2 regions of the Paenibacillus hunanensis genome follow, and region 2 is predicted to be linked to the other one. Evidence: riboswitches for the same ligand, from Rfam matches in the RefSeq annotation. Region 2 holds a riboswitch; the other holds the start of a gene.

Region 1 (7,537 bases), 2.8 Mb from region 2:
GCTGGATCGGCTTCCTTGTGACGATTGCGGTGCTGACTGTAGCAGGCTTGTTGTGTAACGAAGCAGGCATCGCGCTGACTGCATGGATGAACCACAGGGTTGCATTTTTCATCGGTTGTTGTATGGTAGGAGTAGCGACACTGGTTATCTATCCAGTCTTGCTCGTTCTGCTGCGTGTAGTACGCTCGGAGGAGCTGTCCTCCTATCCACGTCCACTGCGTAGAGTACTGGCGCCGTTAATGCGACTCCAGCGTGGCTGAATATCTTGATCAAAGGGATCGAATGGTTGGGATGTCTGTCGATATGGATATAGCGTAATACAACAAAAGGCAGATAGAACGTTTGAAATAGGGCATTGGTATTTGTAAAACGAATATCTGTGAATGACCACTGTCCCTTAGCGATTCATTCATATTTCTTATGAGGAGGAAAAGATATGCAAACTATTAATACAAGCGAAAGCTTCCATACAACCATTGCTTCACCTGAGCTGACGATTGCGGTATTCAAAGCCGACTGGTGTGTCGATTGTAAATTTATTGATCCATTCATGCCAGAGGTGGAGCAGCAATACAGCAACCGCCTGCGTCTCGTTGAAGTGGATGTGGACGGTGTCGGCGATGTGAGTCAGGAACAAAATATTCTGGGCATTCCAAGCTTTGTCGCTTATGCGAATGGTAAGGAACTGATCCGTTTCGTAAACAAAGCCCGCAAATCGCGCCAGGAGATTGAACAGTTCCTGGATCGTGCGGTTGAGGTGTATGGGGCGTTGAATGCACAAGCGGCAGAGTAAAGTGTGCAATAACAATACGATGTAGAACAATGAAAAGAATGGTCTCTGAGCAAATCGGAGATCATTCTTTTTTCATTTAGAAGGTAATGGGAAGCCGAACGTCCAGCTCCACTGCGACTACGCTTCTAACGCCAGATATTATGCTGCAAGATTATCTACTTTCTATATTTATCCCTGTGTATCTCGTCTCATTAACTACAATATATACAGGCTGTAATTGGGAACGTTATACAATCGCTACAACGCCTCAAAATGGTTATAAATAGATCAACGATTTGTCACAAACCCGATGGTAGTAATGACGCTAGATTCGCTATAATGAATAGTGACTTCACATGAACGTCACTACTAATTTAATAGCGGGTGATTTTAATTATGGCACGTAAGCCACTGATAACGATTCAGCATTTGAAATGGTTAAGCTATATAACCTGTTTGGCTATGTTTCTCGCAACAATGGGCGGTCTGGTCGTGACCAAGACTGGATCAGGACTGGGCTGTGGGCGCGAATGGCCGCTTTGTCATGGTCAATTCATCCCTGCATATACGATCTCATCCTTGATTGAGTATACGCACCGAATGGTTAGTGGTTTTGCAGGTTTGACAGCACTATTTTCATTCATCGGTTTTATCTTTTTTAACAAAAATAAAGAATTACGTCTTTATGCGGTACTAACTCTAATCTTTGTCGTATTGCAAGCGATTATGGGCGCATTGGCTGTAGTATTTTCTCAGTCCTCAGCAATCATGGCATTGCACTTCGGCTTCTCCATGATCGCTTTCTCCAGCTCCATGCTGATGGCGTTCACAGCACGCAGATTGCATAAATATCAGCGTACACATACCTACGAGAACCAGCCACCTGTTAGCAAAGGCTTCCGTAACCTGACATGGTTCTCAACCATCTTTACGTATATCGTCGTATACACAGGTGCATTCGTAACGCACACCGATTCACGAGGCGGCTGCTCCGGCTTCCCGCTCTGTAACGGTGCCGTTATCCCTGAGCTATCCGGCGGCGTTGGCGTAGCCTTCCTGCACCGCGCAGCAGCACTTGCACTGGTCATCGTGATCGCCATTCTCGGTCACTACGCCTATCGTCACCACCCAAATAACCCGAGTATCCGTAAAATGGGTATCGTTGCTGTCGTATTCATCCTACTGCAATTCGTAAGCGGCGCAGTTAACATCTTCACCATGGACGTGCCAGAAGTCTACTTCTTCGCAACGATGGCACACACTCTGCTCATCCAGTTCCTGTTCGGTATCCTCTGCTACATGAGCCTCCGAACCTGGCAACTAAGCCGCAAATCATACGCCGAATCCAACGTACACCAACAAAAACCCAACAACCCCGGCGTCCCTGTAACTCGTTAATTTAAAAGAGTATAAATGTAAACGAGCCAATATAATAAGCCTTCTCCAAAGCTGTGCTTCGACGTTCTCATGCGCCGAAGTACAGCTTTTTTACAACTCAACATCTCCATACTCAATCTATCCCCATAGACGATTTTACAATCTAGCAACCTAGTAACTTAACAAACTACCTACTTACCCACTCCCCTCTTATAAAGCTGGTTTGTACACCACCCTACCGCTATTGCATGAGCTCTACCCGCACACGCACAGAACGAAGGGAAGGAAATAAGGGGAAAGGACGATTTTGGAGGGGCGGGAATCTACAGTAAATTCCTAATCCGTAGATTCCCGCGGCTCCACTGAGTCCGTCCCCTTATTCCTTCCCGAAGTGGTTGCTGCCAAACAACCACATGCCCCCTCCGTCTACTCCCCCCAGCTTAATCCCAAAATGAACATTTGCAGAAATTAATGAAAAATCCCCATTTTCCACTTTACAAAGATTGTGAAGTTCAATATACTGAGTAAAGATTTTCATTCGATGTTTTCATATTTTCTTATCGAGAGTGGTGGAGGGACTGGCCCGATGAAGCCCGGCAACCGATTTTGAGAATGGCAGCTTGCCTTTTCAAAATGACATGGTGCTAAATCCTACAAAATGACGGCTGTACAGCAATGGAACAGTCTGTGATTTTGGCAGATGAGAAGGCAATATCTTACGGATAGAGAGCCCTTTTCTGCAGAAAATGGGCTCTTTTTGTGTATAAAAAAGAACCGGCTGAAAATAGATTGAACGAAATCGCATGCAGACCGACAACCGGGAGGAGGACCTCAAGCTTGATTCGTCTTGAACATGTAACCAAAGTTTATGGTAAAGGTAAAAATACAACGCCCGCACTGAGCGATCTGGATCTATCCATTGAAAAAGGTGAGATTTTCGGAGTGATCGGACATTCAGGAGCAGGTAAAAGTACACTAATTCGCTGTATTAATCTGCTAGAACGTCCAACATCAGGTCATATCTGGATCGATGGTGTAGATTTGACTAAGCTGGGCAAGGGAGCATTGCAGACGCGCCGCCGCAAGATCGGCATGATCTTTCAGCATTTTAATCTGCTATCATCGGCAACGGTCTACGATAACATTGCTTTCCCACTTCGTCTGGCTAAGACACCAGAAAAGAACATTCGTACTCGGGTTGATGAATTATTGAAGCTCGTTGGACTGGAAGCACATGCACAGAAATATCCAGCCCAGCTGTCTGGTGGACAAAAGCAGCGTGTCGGTATCGCTCGCGCACTATCGAGTGACCCGGATGTACTGCTCTGTGATGAAGCGACATCTGCGCTTGATCCACAGACTACGGATTCCATCTTGAAGCTGCTGCTTGATATTAATCAGCGCTTCAACCTGACGATTGTACTGATCACACACGAGATGAATGTTATTCAAAGCATTTGTGATCGTGTCGCGGTTATTCATCAGGGTGGCATTGTAGAGCAGGGACCTGTCGCTGAGGTGTTTTTGAAGCCGCAGCATCCGATCACACGTGATTTTATCACTCGTGAATCCAGCCATAGTGAGCTGCTAGATGCTGTGCTTGCTGGGCCACACAGTGAATCATCGCTGGCTGTGAAGATTTCCTTCCTCGGCGATAAGACGTATGAATCCATCATGTCACGTACCGTACGTGAGACTGGCGTAGACTTTGCCATCTTGCAGGGAACGATATCCACACTCAAAAGTGTGCCATACGGTCAATTGATCGTACGCTTTGACGGAGCACCAGCTGCCATCCAGCAGACGCTGGACAAGTTGACGGCAAAAGGTCTGAATGTGGAGGTGATGGAATCATGAGTAATTTTGGTGAACTGGATTTTTCCCAGATTGACTGGAATGAATTTGGTACGGCAACGATTGAAACACTACAAATGATCGGTGCCTCTGGATTGTTTACCCTACTGATCGGATTGCCACTCGGTATCATGCTATTTATGACATCGCGCTCGACTTCGCCGGTGCTCAAAGGTGTGTACTCCGTGATCTCAGTCATTGTGAACATCCTGCGCTCGGTGCCCTTCATCATCCTGATCGTAGCCTTGCTGCCGCTGACGGATCTGCTCGTCGGTACAACGATTGGTGTATTAGGAACCATTCCGCCGCTTGTTATTGCCGCTGCGCCGTTCTTTGCACGACTGGTTGAGACTGCATTGCGTGAAGTTGATCGTGGTGTGATCGAGGCGGCGTATGCGATGGGAGCATCCACCGGACAGGTCATTGGTCGCGTACTGCTACGCGAAGCGATGCCGGGTCTGCTGGCAGGCTTGACGGTAACCGTTGTTGCGCTTGTGTCGAATACCGCAATGGCAGGTATGATAGGGGCTGGCGGCTTAGGTACGCTGGCAATTAACTACGGTTATTATCGCTACGATATGGGCGTTATGCTGGTAGCAGTCGTGCTGATGGTCATTATCGTACAGGCGCTGCAAATGCTGGGTGATCGTCTTGTTATTCATTTTTCACGCCGATAATCCAGTTATCGGGTAGGAATAATGTGTTTATGGAATTATTATCATATATAAAATAGAAGCGAAAAGGGGAACTTACAATGAAAAAATGGTTGCTTGCACTCGTTAGCATTATGCTCGTAGCGGTTGTCGCTGCTTGCGGAAACAAAGCGGATAATTCCAATGCTGCTTCTGGTACAGACAGTAATGGAGCGGTAACACTGCGCGTTGGCGCTACAGCTGTACCGCATGCAGAAATCCTGAACCACCTGAAGCCTGAGCTGGCAAAAGAAGGCGTAAACCTGGATGTTGTTGAGTTCACAGACTACATTCAGCCGAACGTACAGCTGAACGACAAAAAGCTGGATGCGAACTACTTCCAAACGAAGCCTTACCTGGATGAGCAAAATAAATCCCGTGGCATGAATCTGGTTATCGTACAGGGCGTACACATCGAGCCATTCGGTGGTTATTCCAAAAAGTACACTTCACTGGATCAGCTGCCTGAAGGCGCAACAATCGCGATTCCAAATGAAGTATCCAACGGCGCACGCGCACTGATTCTGCTCGCTAACAACGGCCTGATCGAGCTGAAAGACAAAACAAATATCACTTCTACAACGAAAGACATCACCTCCAATCCGAAAAACCTGCAATTTAAAGAAATGGATGCAGCGATGCTGACTCGTCAGCTAGATCAAGTAGACATGGCGATGATCAACATGAACTATGTGCTGGAAGCAAAAATCGATCCAAAATCCGCACTGGTTGTAGAAGATAGCAGCGCACCATATGCCAACTACCTGGTAGCTCGCGAAGACAACAAAGATTCCGAAGCGATCCAAAAGCTGGCTAAAGCACTGACTTCCGATGATACCAAAAAATTCATCGAAGAACAGTACAAAGGCGCTGTCATCCCAGCATTCTAAGCTAGATATAATTAATGGCAATATGCATTGTAGCGCTAGCTAGCAGCGTTCAGTTAGTTGAGAAACCAACCCGATGAACCTTTGCAACTAGCTTCGCAAGCTACAATGGCTAAAATCAATAAAGTAGCTCAATAGAAAAAGCATCCTGACCTTTTACAGGCAGGATGCTTTTGTATTATCATCATCAAACTCACACACAAACCTCAGCAAACTGTGCTTTCACTACAGCGGCCAGTTCGTCAGGCGCAAGCTCCATTTGCATGCCAATCTTGCCTGCACTAACCACCATCTGTTCCAGTACCTCCGCACGATGATCGATAAAAGTGGGATAGAGCTTTTTCATCCCTACTGGCGAGCAGCCACCACGAATATAGCCGGTATGCGCAAGCAATTCCTTCACCGGCAACATATCCAGCTTCTTTTCCTGAGCTGCACGCGCCGCCTTTTTCAAATCCAATTCCTCCGCTACCGGAATAACAAATATATGCAGCCCATTTTTACCACGTGTCACCAGCGTTTTATGTACAATCGGAGCAGGCTTTCCAATCTTCTCAGCTACCGCTGTACCATGCACCTGTCCATCCTCAGGATCATATTCATGTACGACATAAGCGATATGCTCTTTATCCAAAATGCGCATCGCATTGGTTTTAGCTGAACTCATACTATAGCTTCCTTTCTGTGCGTATAGACTAAAATATAGATCGCAGCCTATCTATTATCCAGGACAAGAGGCACCCTTTATTTGATTAGAGCTATCCACCCGATATGCAGTAAAACTAACCATTATCCCTCTATTAATTACTTTTCTTAATGTACTTCAAATGTAAAAAAGTTTCAAACAGATTCCAGATCGGGTACATATTTTGGTAGCTAACCTGTTTGAATACAATTAAAATTGAAGCAATAAACTGTACGCTATCCATCTGAAAACAGTCATTTAACACATCCAGCGTAGCATCATATGTAAGATCATTCTTTAATCTAATTAAGGCAATAGGGCGTGTTATTAGCCCAACCATATCTTAACCTCATTCATCTTCACTGCCATTATTTTGACATCAAGGCATCCACATCAGTACACTTGAATAGCGTGGAGCCATATTTATGATAAGGAGGCACATCTTTGGAACGAAAAATAGCCCTCATTACCGGAAGTGCCAAAGGCCTGGGCAAAATGACAGCACTCACACTTGCCAGTCAAGGTCATCATATTGCTTTAAACTATGTGAATAGCAAGCACGAAGCCGCAGAGCTGCAACAGCAAATCGAGGCGATGGGTGTGCAGTGTATCGCTGTACAGGCCAATGTATCACAAGCATCCGAGATCGATCGCCTGATTGATGAGGTAGAGCAGCGTCTTGGGACGGTAGATATTCTTGTAAACAATGCAGGCCCCTTTATACGGGAGCGCCGTTTATTTATCGACTATGAGCGTGAAGAGATTATGGAGATGCTTCAGGGCAATCTGATCGGTACGATGTTACTTGATCATCGTGTACTAGCAGGGATGCGTGAGCGAAAGTGGGGTCGAATCATTCATTTCGGCTTTGGACATGCTGCGGAATCACGAGCATGGCCGCATCGTGCCGTATATGCAGCGGCAAAGGTCGGTCTCGTTTCGTTTACGAAAACGCTTGCGGTCGAGGAAGCTTCCAGTGGCATTACGGTCAATATGATCTGTCCGGGCGATATCCGTGGGGATAATAAGGAGAAGCGGATTGAGGAAGTGCTGGGCATGAGCGACGGAGAGACACCGCGCGGACGTCCGGGTAGCGGCGAAGATATTGCACGCGTAATCGCGTATCTTTGCGAGGAGGATTCAGACTTTATTACCGGTAATATTATGGATATCTCCGGCGGATTAGACCCGATCCGCCCGTATGTAAAATAAATTCTAACCAAAAAGAGGATGCCGCTCCTCCCAGAAGGGAAGCGGACATCCTCTTTAT
Region 2 (7,537 bases):
GACCGGATACAGATGAGGTTGCGATCAATGAGCCCTGTGATTTGACCAGATGCGGCGTAACGGCACGTGCAAGGTAGATCTGAGCGTCCACGTTGGTGGCACGCATATTGTGCCAGTCTTCATCGGTCAGCTCCTCGATCGGGCCGGATACATTGGTACCTGCATTACTGATCACAACATCCAGCTTGCCAAAATGCGCTACCGCTTTGTCTACCAGTGCATCCACCTGCGCGCGTTCACGTACATCGGTAGGTACGATCAGATAACGATCATTATTATAGCGATCTACAACCTCATACAGCTTGTCCTCACTACGAGCAGCCAGCACAACGTTGGCGCCATTTTCCAAAAAGGCAGTCGCTACTGCACGTCCAATCCCTGTGCTTGCGCCTGTAATAAGTACGACCGAATCTTCAAATGGGTATGTGTTATGTGTCATGATGAATCCCTCCATATGATGATATTCAAAATGTAATCATGTGATGCTGTGAATGCCTTATTCGCACTGCGTGTGATTCCTATTGCCCTCGTTACTGCACATGTAGGGTCATTACCCGTTGAACATAAAAATAAACGAGCCTTACCAGACGTGTGTAGCTCATACATGGTGGTGTTAACGCTATCATCATTGACGTTAGCGGTGCTGGAGTGGAATGAAATAAAATATCGAAAAAGCGATGTATTTGTAGGAATTATGAGCTGTACAAGAAAAAACAGCCCCGGATCAGGGCTGTCTTTTCTTAATCTATATCTTATCTATATTTTCTTTCTATCTTTCTTACCTATGTCTTAGCTGTTTTCTTTTCATCCACTTTCGATCGTGCATTTACTTTACTCGACTCGGATAAACAGTGAGCCTCCCACTACCACTTGTTGTGTAGAAGCATTAATATCCTCTACACGCGTCGCCACGTTATGCGCATCGGCAACGACCGGCTGATTGTCTACTCTTTGAAATACACCTACTGGAGTATGGATTGTTGCTGAATGACTAAGAGCATCTAATCGTTGTTCCTTGGTCAGCGTTCCCAAATCTGTAAAGCTTGAATACCCAACTGATGCGGCTGGTGGTTTTTCAGCAGTGGCTCGATCATTAATCCACATGAATCCTATACCTGCTGCTATGAAAACACCGCTAATACTAAACGCAATTGCTTTTCTCATGCCTGCTCCTTTCTTCATTTCGTGCTTTTTTATTTGGTATATGTACATCTATCGGGTATTCCCAAATCCATCTACCCATTGCTAAAAAATACCAAAATAAAAAGATAAAGTCCAGCTGAATCGACTCTCCTATAAAAGAATCGAATCCACTGGACTTTTAAAATATGAATCTTGATAAGCTCTGCCATTCATACCTATCTGTCATTGCTCTTATACTTCTATCGATCGATAAATGGAGAAACGGATCAATCCAGCGCCTGCTCCAAATCCGCGATCAAATCCTCCACATCCTCCAAACCAACCGATAGACGCAGCAATCCATCGGTAATTCCACGCTCCGCGCGCACGGTGGCACCCATCGCCGCGTGTGACATCGTGGGTGGATACGATAGAATACTTTCCACCGCCCCCAGACTTACCGCTACGATCGGCAGCTGTACACGATCCAGCACCTGCTTGGCGCGTTCGCCTGAGCCGACATCGAAGGAGATGACTGAGCCATAGCCTGTGGATTGGGAGGTGTGAATCTCATGACCCGGATGAGTCGATAAGCCAGGATAATAGATCGCTTCGATATCGCTACGCGTTTGCAGCCATTCTGCGATACGTGCCGTGCTCTTCTCGCTATGCGACATCCGCGCCGCTAGGGTCTTCATGCCGCGCATAAGCAGCCATGAATCCTGTGGGCCGAGCACGGTACCGAGTCCATTTTGCAAATGCTTGAGTTGCTTGCCTAGCTCTAGCGTGCGTGTTACGGCTAACCCTGCCAGTACATCGCTATGACCGCCGAGGAACTTGGTCGCGCTGTGCAACACAATATCCACTCCAAGCTCAATCGGACGCTGGTAATACGGGGTCATAAACGTATTATCCAGCATCGTCAGCAGATGATGCTCCTTCGCCCATTCGGTCACCGCATGAATATCGGTGATTTTCAGCGTTGGATTGGAAGGTGTCTCCATATAAACCGCGCGCGTATTCGGACGCAAAGCCGCCTTCACCTGCTCCAGATCGGTCATATCCACAAAGCTAATCTCAATATTCAAACGATTCAGCACCGTTGTCAGCAAACGATACGTACCACCGTACACATCCTCGGTTACGATCACATGCTCACCTGCGGATAGCAGCAGGAAGGCCGTTGAGATCGCCGCCATACCAGAAGCAAAAGCAAAGCCTCTCGCTCCGCCTTCCAGCACCGCAATATAGTCCTCCAGCGCTTGACGTGTAGGATTACCGGAACGACTGTAATCATGCTGTGGTGGATTCAGAATATCATCCTGATGAAAGGTCGATGCCTGATAGATCGGCACGCTGGATGCACCCGTGGTCGGATCAACGGAACCGTTAAAATGAATCAGCTTTGTTTCCAGACTACGCGGTGGAATCGCACGTTTTGATGCCGTGCTGCCAGAAGTAGCAGACGCTGTAGAATCTGAAGCGGAATTTGTTGTGCCTGTATCTGTTCCTGTATTCGGCTGATTTGAATTGTTTTCATTCATTCCATTCACGCTCCTTCAACTTCCAGACGAGCCGCTTCCAGCGCTGCATCCAGATCAGCAATCAGATCATCTACATGCTCAATTCCGACTGAGAAGCGCAGCAGACGATCGTCCACGCCTACCGCCTCACGAATTTCCAACGGAATATCCGCATGGGTTTGTACCGTTGGATACGTCATCAACGACTCGACACCGCCCAAACTTTCCGCAAAGGCAATGAGCTTAATATGACGCAAAATCGGTGCAATATAGCGTGCATCTGTTACTTTGAATGAGAAGATGCCTGTATTTCCGCTTGATTGACGATTCTGTACCTCATAGCCCGGATGATCGGGCAGGCCTGGATGGAATACCTGAGCAATCTGAGGATGCTGCTGCAGATGCTTGGCAATCGTGAGTGCATTATATTCATGACGCTCCATACGTAGCGCCAGCGTCTTCATCCCTCTCATGAGCTGGTACGAATCACTTGGCGATAGTACGCCGCCAATCGAGTTGTGCAGGAAGGCAATTTCTTCCGATATTTCTGTACCCTTGGTGATGATCAGCCCTGCGAGTACGTCATTGTGTCCACCCAGATATTTACTCGCACTATGAATAACGATGTCTGCCCCCAGCTCGATCGGACGCTGGAAAAATGGTGTCAGCAACGTATTATCCACAATCGTTAGTAGCTGATGCTGCTTCGCCCAGCCTGTTACCGCAGCGATATCCGTGATCATCATGAGCGGATTGGTCGGCGTTTCAATAAATACGGCACGCGTATTGTCCTGACGTACACGCTCCAGCGCGTCCAGATCATTCGTATCCACATACGAAGCACTTACACCGAACCTCGACATAATGCGCTCCAGCAAACGATACGTACCGCCGTACAGATCAAGCGAGACGATCAGATGATCGCCCTGACCGAACATCGCAAAGATCGTTTGCAGCGCTGCCATACCAGAGCTACAGGCAAAGCCTGCATCGCCCGATTCCAGCTCAGCTACAGATTGCTCCAACACCGCGCGAGTCGGATTCGTCGTCCGAATATAGTCAAAGCCTGTACTTTTACCAAGCTCTGGATGACGGAATGCCGTCGATTGATAAATAGGGAAATTAATAGCTCCTGTTACCGGCTCGTCTACCGATCCGATCTGGGCAAGCCGGCTTTCAATACTAAGCGATGATTCCTGATTCTTTTTGTACGTCATGCGTTACGTCCTCCTCAGATATCCAAATCAACTATCATTTCTAATCATCTCTACCTTATGCAGTATCCAACCCTGAACGCTTGCAGATGATAAACTCTCCATGCTCGTTCTCACATAGCAACCATCCATAATCGTTAGAACAAATATAGTATTCAAAAAAACGACATTCCGCGATTACATGTACCATTTCGTCCAATGTTAAAGCAAGCACATGATGTCGCTCATTATCTTCATCTACGATAAATAGTAGCTTCTGATTCGCCCGCATATCCGAATCGCAGTATTGGCGAACGATATGCTCGATTCCCATATATGACTGATCGTCGTCCGAATGCTGTCTATGCACTACATGTCTCAGTTCAAGCCACCATGCACGAGGTACACCACCCACATACATACTCTCAATGGCTCGAATCACCTCTTCTGTAGCAGGAACTTCATGATCGCGAATATTCCCGGTCAAGCACGCTTCTTCCAGCTCCTGACGCAAACTGCGATGGAGCGAATGCTCTTCGTACGTGTCCATATCAAATCGAATACAGACCTGCCTGAGCTTTTTCCGCTTCCAGATCGTACGGTGTTTCCTGGTAGACGTAATAGTTCAGCCAGTTGGAAAATAGTAGATTGGCATGTGCACGCCATTTGGACGGTGGTGTACGCGTTGGGTCATCGTTTGGAAAATAGTTTTTCGGTACGGCAATATCCATACCTTTAGCAATATCGCGGTCATATTCCCATTTGAGCGACAGCGGATCATATTCCGAGTGCCCCGTAACGAAAATCTGCTTCCCATCCTGCGTAGCTACGATATAGATGCCTGCCTCATCTGATTCAGACAAAATTTCAAGCCCTGGCACATTCTCGATATCCTCGCGGCGCACTTCCGTATGACGGGAATGGGGTGCATAGTACCACTCATCAAACCCACGTAGCAGCGGTACATTGCTCTTATTGAGCGTGTGCGGGAATACGCCGAAGCATTTCTCTGGCAAATCCACCTTTGGAACACCAAAGTGGTGATACAGCCCTGCCTGTGAAGCCCAACAGATATGCATCGTCGACGTCACATTTGTTTTGCTCCAGTCGAAGATTTCCTGAATCTCCTCCCAGTAGTTCACATCCTCGAATTCCATCGTTTCCACCGGTGCGCCTGTGACGATCAGACCATCAAAGCGCAGATGCTTCACTTCAGGGAATGTTTTATAAAAGGTATTCAGGTACTCTGCCGATGTGTTTTTGGAAATGTGCGAGCGAGTATGCAGCAGGTACACATCCACCTGTAGTGGACTGTTACTGAGCAAACGCAGCAGCTGCGTCTCGGTCGTTTCCTTCGTTGGCATCAGGTTGAGCAGAGCGATGCGCAGTGGACGAATGTCCTGCTGGTAGGCACGCGACTCGTCCATTACGAAAATATTTTCTCCGGTCAGAATTTCCTTTGCCGGTAAGCTGTCAGGGATTTTGATTGGCATTGTCATTCACTCCTTATAGATGGTTGGTCATGCAGCGAAAAGCGTGCCCGTATAGTGAAAGGAGGTGCGCAAATACGCAAAAAGACCTTTCTCGATGGAGCTGAGAAAGGTCGTATACGCAAACAAGCTGCGTCTGTATAGCGCCTCTCTCATCTGTCAGCAGATACCAGATACTTCATCGTAGGATGTACCTGTATCTCTGCTAGAATTAGCACCGTACAGTATATGACTGCCGGTTGCCGGGCTTCATAGGGCTAGTCCCTCCGCCTGCTCTTGATAAGATTCGCTGTATTTGATTATGGGGTAAAACAGGAAATACGGAATTACTTATACCATAATTTATACTACTTCCCTACCTATCGTCAAGAGAATGTTCAGCCGATAAAGATGTTATACACGTGTAGATAGGAGCAAATTAGTCAGCAGAATCGCATACAAACACCAAAATTCTTTTTCATTTCATCCACTGTGAGAAAATCACTAATACTAGACTTGAAAGCCTGCTGTCTCCACGGTATACTTAACAAGTATTTGACGTATTTTCATGTTTTTCATAAAACATTGCGTATACGATATCATTCAAAACTGATCATAAAGAGGTGAATTTCAAGATGGAAGGCGACCCGAGGACCAGCTTGCCGCAACGATATACCCAATCACAGGAATGGAACGACAATAGGATACCGGAGGAGCGCGCCATGTTGAAAAGATCATTTTCATATAATAGCGAAGCTTAACAGAAGTGTGTACAATTGCCGTCTCTTTTCCTGCTCATTTTAAAATGAAAAAGGAGTAGAGCATACTATGAAAATTCGGCACGTAAACGCCGGCAATTTCACGCTGGTTGAGGATGTTAACGAAACACTGATTGCACCGGAGGAAGGCTTTTACTGGATTGACGCTGGTCTTGATGATCTGATCCTGCTTCAACCTCTCTTTATGCTACATGATCTGGCGGTTGAGGACATGATGGGCGATGAAGAGCAGCGGCCAAAAATCGAGATTTACGAAAATCACTACTTTATCGTTGTGAACAGTATTCGTTTTGACGATGAAGAGATTTTTTTGCGCGCACTGAACATTTTCCTGGGACGTCATTTTATTATTACGGTGACCAAGCAGAAGATTAGCGAGCTGCGCACGCTTAAGCCGATTTTGTGGGAAGAGGAAGTTAGTCGTCCTGACAAATTCATGTACTTGCTCGTCGATCTGGTGGTCGATAACTACTTTACAGTAGGTGACCGGATTGAGGATCAGATTGAACGGCTTGAGGAAAGTATTCTGATGAGCACGAAAAAATCGCATTTGAACGAAATTATCGGTTTGCGCGGTGAGATTCTGTGGCTCAAGCGTGTACTCGGCCCACAGCGCGAGGTGATCAATACGCTGAACAAAAAGGATCTGCGTCTGATCGATGATCAATTGCAAAAGTATTTTAGTGACGTGTACGAGAATGCGGTCAAAGTATCCGAGATGTTCGATACATTCCGCGATCTGATGGGCAACTTACGAGAAGCCTATCAGTCCAGTATCGCCAACCGTGCCAATGAAATTATGCGCGTGTTTACCGCGATTACGACGATATTCATGCCGCTGACGGTGATTACCGGTATTTATGGGATGAACTTTGAAAATATGCCTGAGCTCAAATGGCATTTTGGCTATCCGATGGTCATTGGTATTATGATCGCGCTCGGTCTGACGATGTTCTTTACGTTCCGTAAAAAGGATTGGATCTGAACAGTTGGAGGTCATTTCTCCCCGGCCTGTTATTCCGATCCAGTTACAAAGACTCGTAAGACAGCTGTGATCCGAAAAATGAATACCTATTGGTACACGACACTTATTATAGTGATGCTAGTAGAAAATGCGTGTTATAGACAACTTATATAAAAGCCCCTTTCACTCAGGAAAGGGGCTTTTATTATTTCATATTGGTTTGGTTTGATATTTGTTTGATATTCGCTCTATATACGATTTAGATCCGCTTTAGATCCACTTCCATTTTATATTGCTGTATAGACTTGCATCCTGCTTGACGATGTGACGAATGGTTTGCAAAACAGCACCTATCCCTCACACTACCATCTTCATTACGGAATCTCCATCCAGCGCTCCATCGTCTCCGCATTCAAGTGCTCTAGACTGGCAACGGTGAAGTGAGCATTATCCATAATATGATGCAGGCTGACGCCGATCGTCTTCA

What was found. A riboswitch is a leader RNA that binds a small molecule or an ion and turns the genes downstream of it on or off. The one in region 2 is predicted to bind S-adenosylmethionine.
Region 1: another riboswitch for S-adenosylmethionine. It lies ahead of SK066_RS05075 (methionine ABC transporter ATP-binding protein); the one in region 2 lies ahead of metA (homoserine O-acetyltransferase MetA).

What each region holds. Positions count from the first base shown of each region.
Region 1 is NZ_CP139194.1:1,277,974-1,285,510, forward strand. Features, by position in the region: gene SK066_RS05060 (putative polysaccharide biosynthesis protein) at 1-260, shown strand, start outside; gene SK066_RS05065 (thioredoxin family protein) at 437-793, shown strand; gene SK066_RS05070 (COX15/CtaA family protein) at 1,169-2,170, shown strand; SAM riboswitch class I at 2,704-2,856, shown strand; gene SK066_RS05075 (methionine ABC transporter ATP-binding protein) at 2,987-4,006, shown strand; gene SK066_RS05080 (methionine ABC transporter permease) at 4,003-4,680, shown strand; gene SK066_RS05085 (MetQ/NlpA family ABC transporter substrate-binding protein) at 4,758-5,585, shown strand; gene ybaK (Cys-tRNA(Pro) deacylase) at 5,776-6,249, opposite strand; gene SK066_RS05095 (SDR family oxidoreductase) at 6,712-7,479, shown strand.
Region 2 is NZ_CP139194.1:4,074,746-4,082,282, forward strand. Features, by position in the region: gene SK066_RS16545 (meso-2,3-butanediol dehydrogenase) at 1-439, opposite strand, end outside; gene SK066_RS16550 (hypothetical protein) at 832-1,164, opposite strand; gene SK066_RS16555 (aminotransferase class V-fold PLP-dependent enzyme) at 1,410-2,666, opposite strand; gene SK066_RS16560 (PLP-dependent transferase) at 2,672-3,862, opposite strand; gene SK066_RS16565 (DUF6756 family protein) at 3,918-4,388, opposite strand; gene metA (homoserine O-acetyltransferase MetA) at 4,390-5,331, opposite strand; SAM riboswitch class I at 5,478-5,614, opposite strand; gene corA (magnesium/cobalt transporter CorA) at 6,136-7,071, shown strand; gene SK066_RS16580 (HAD-IA family hydrolase) at 7,425-7,537, opposite strand, start outside.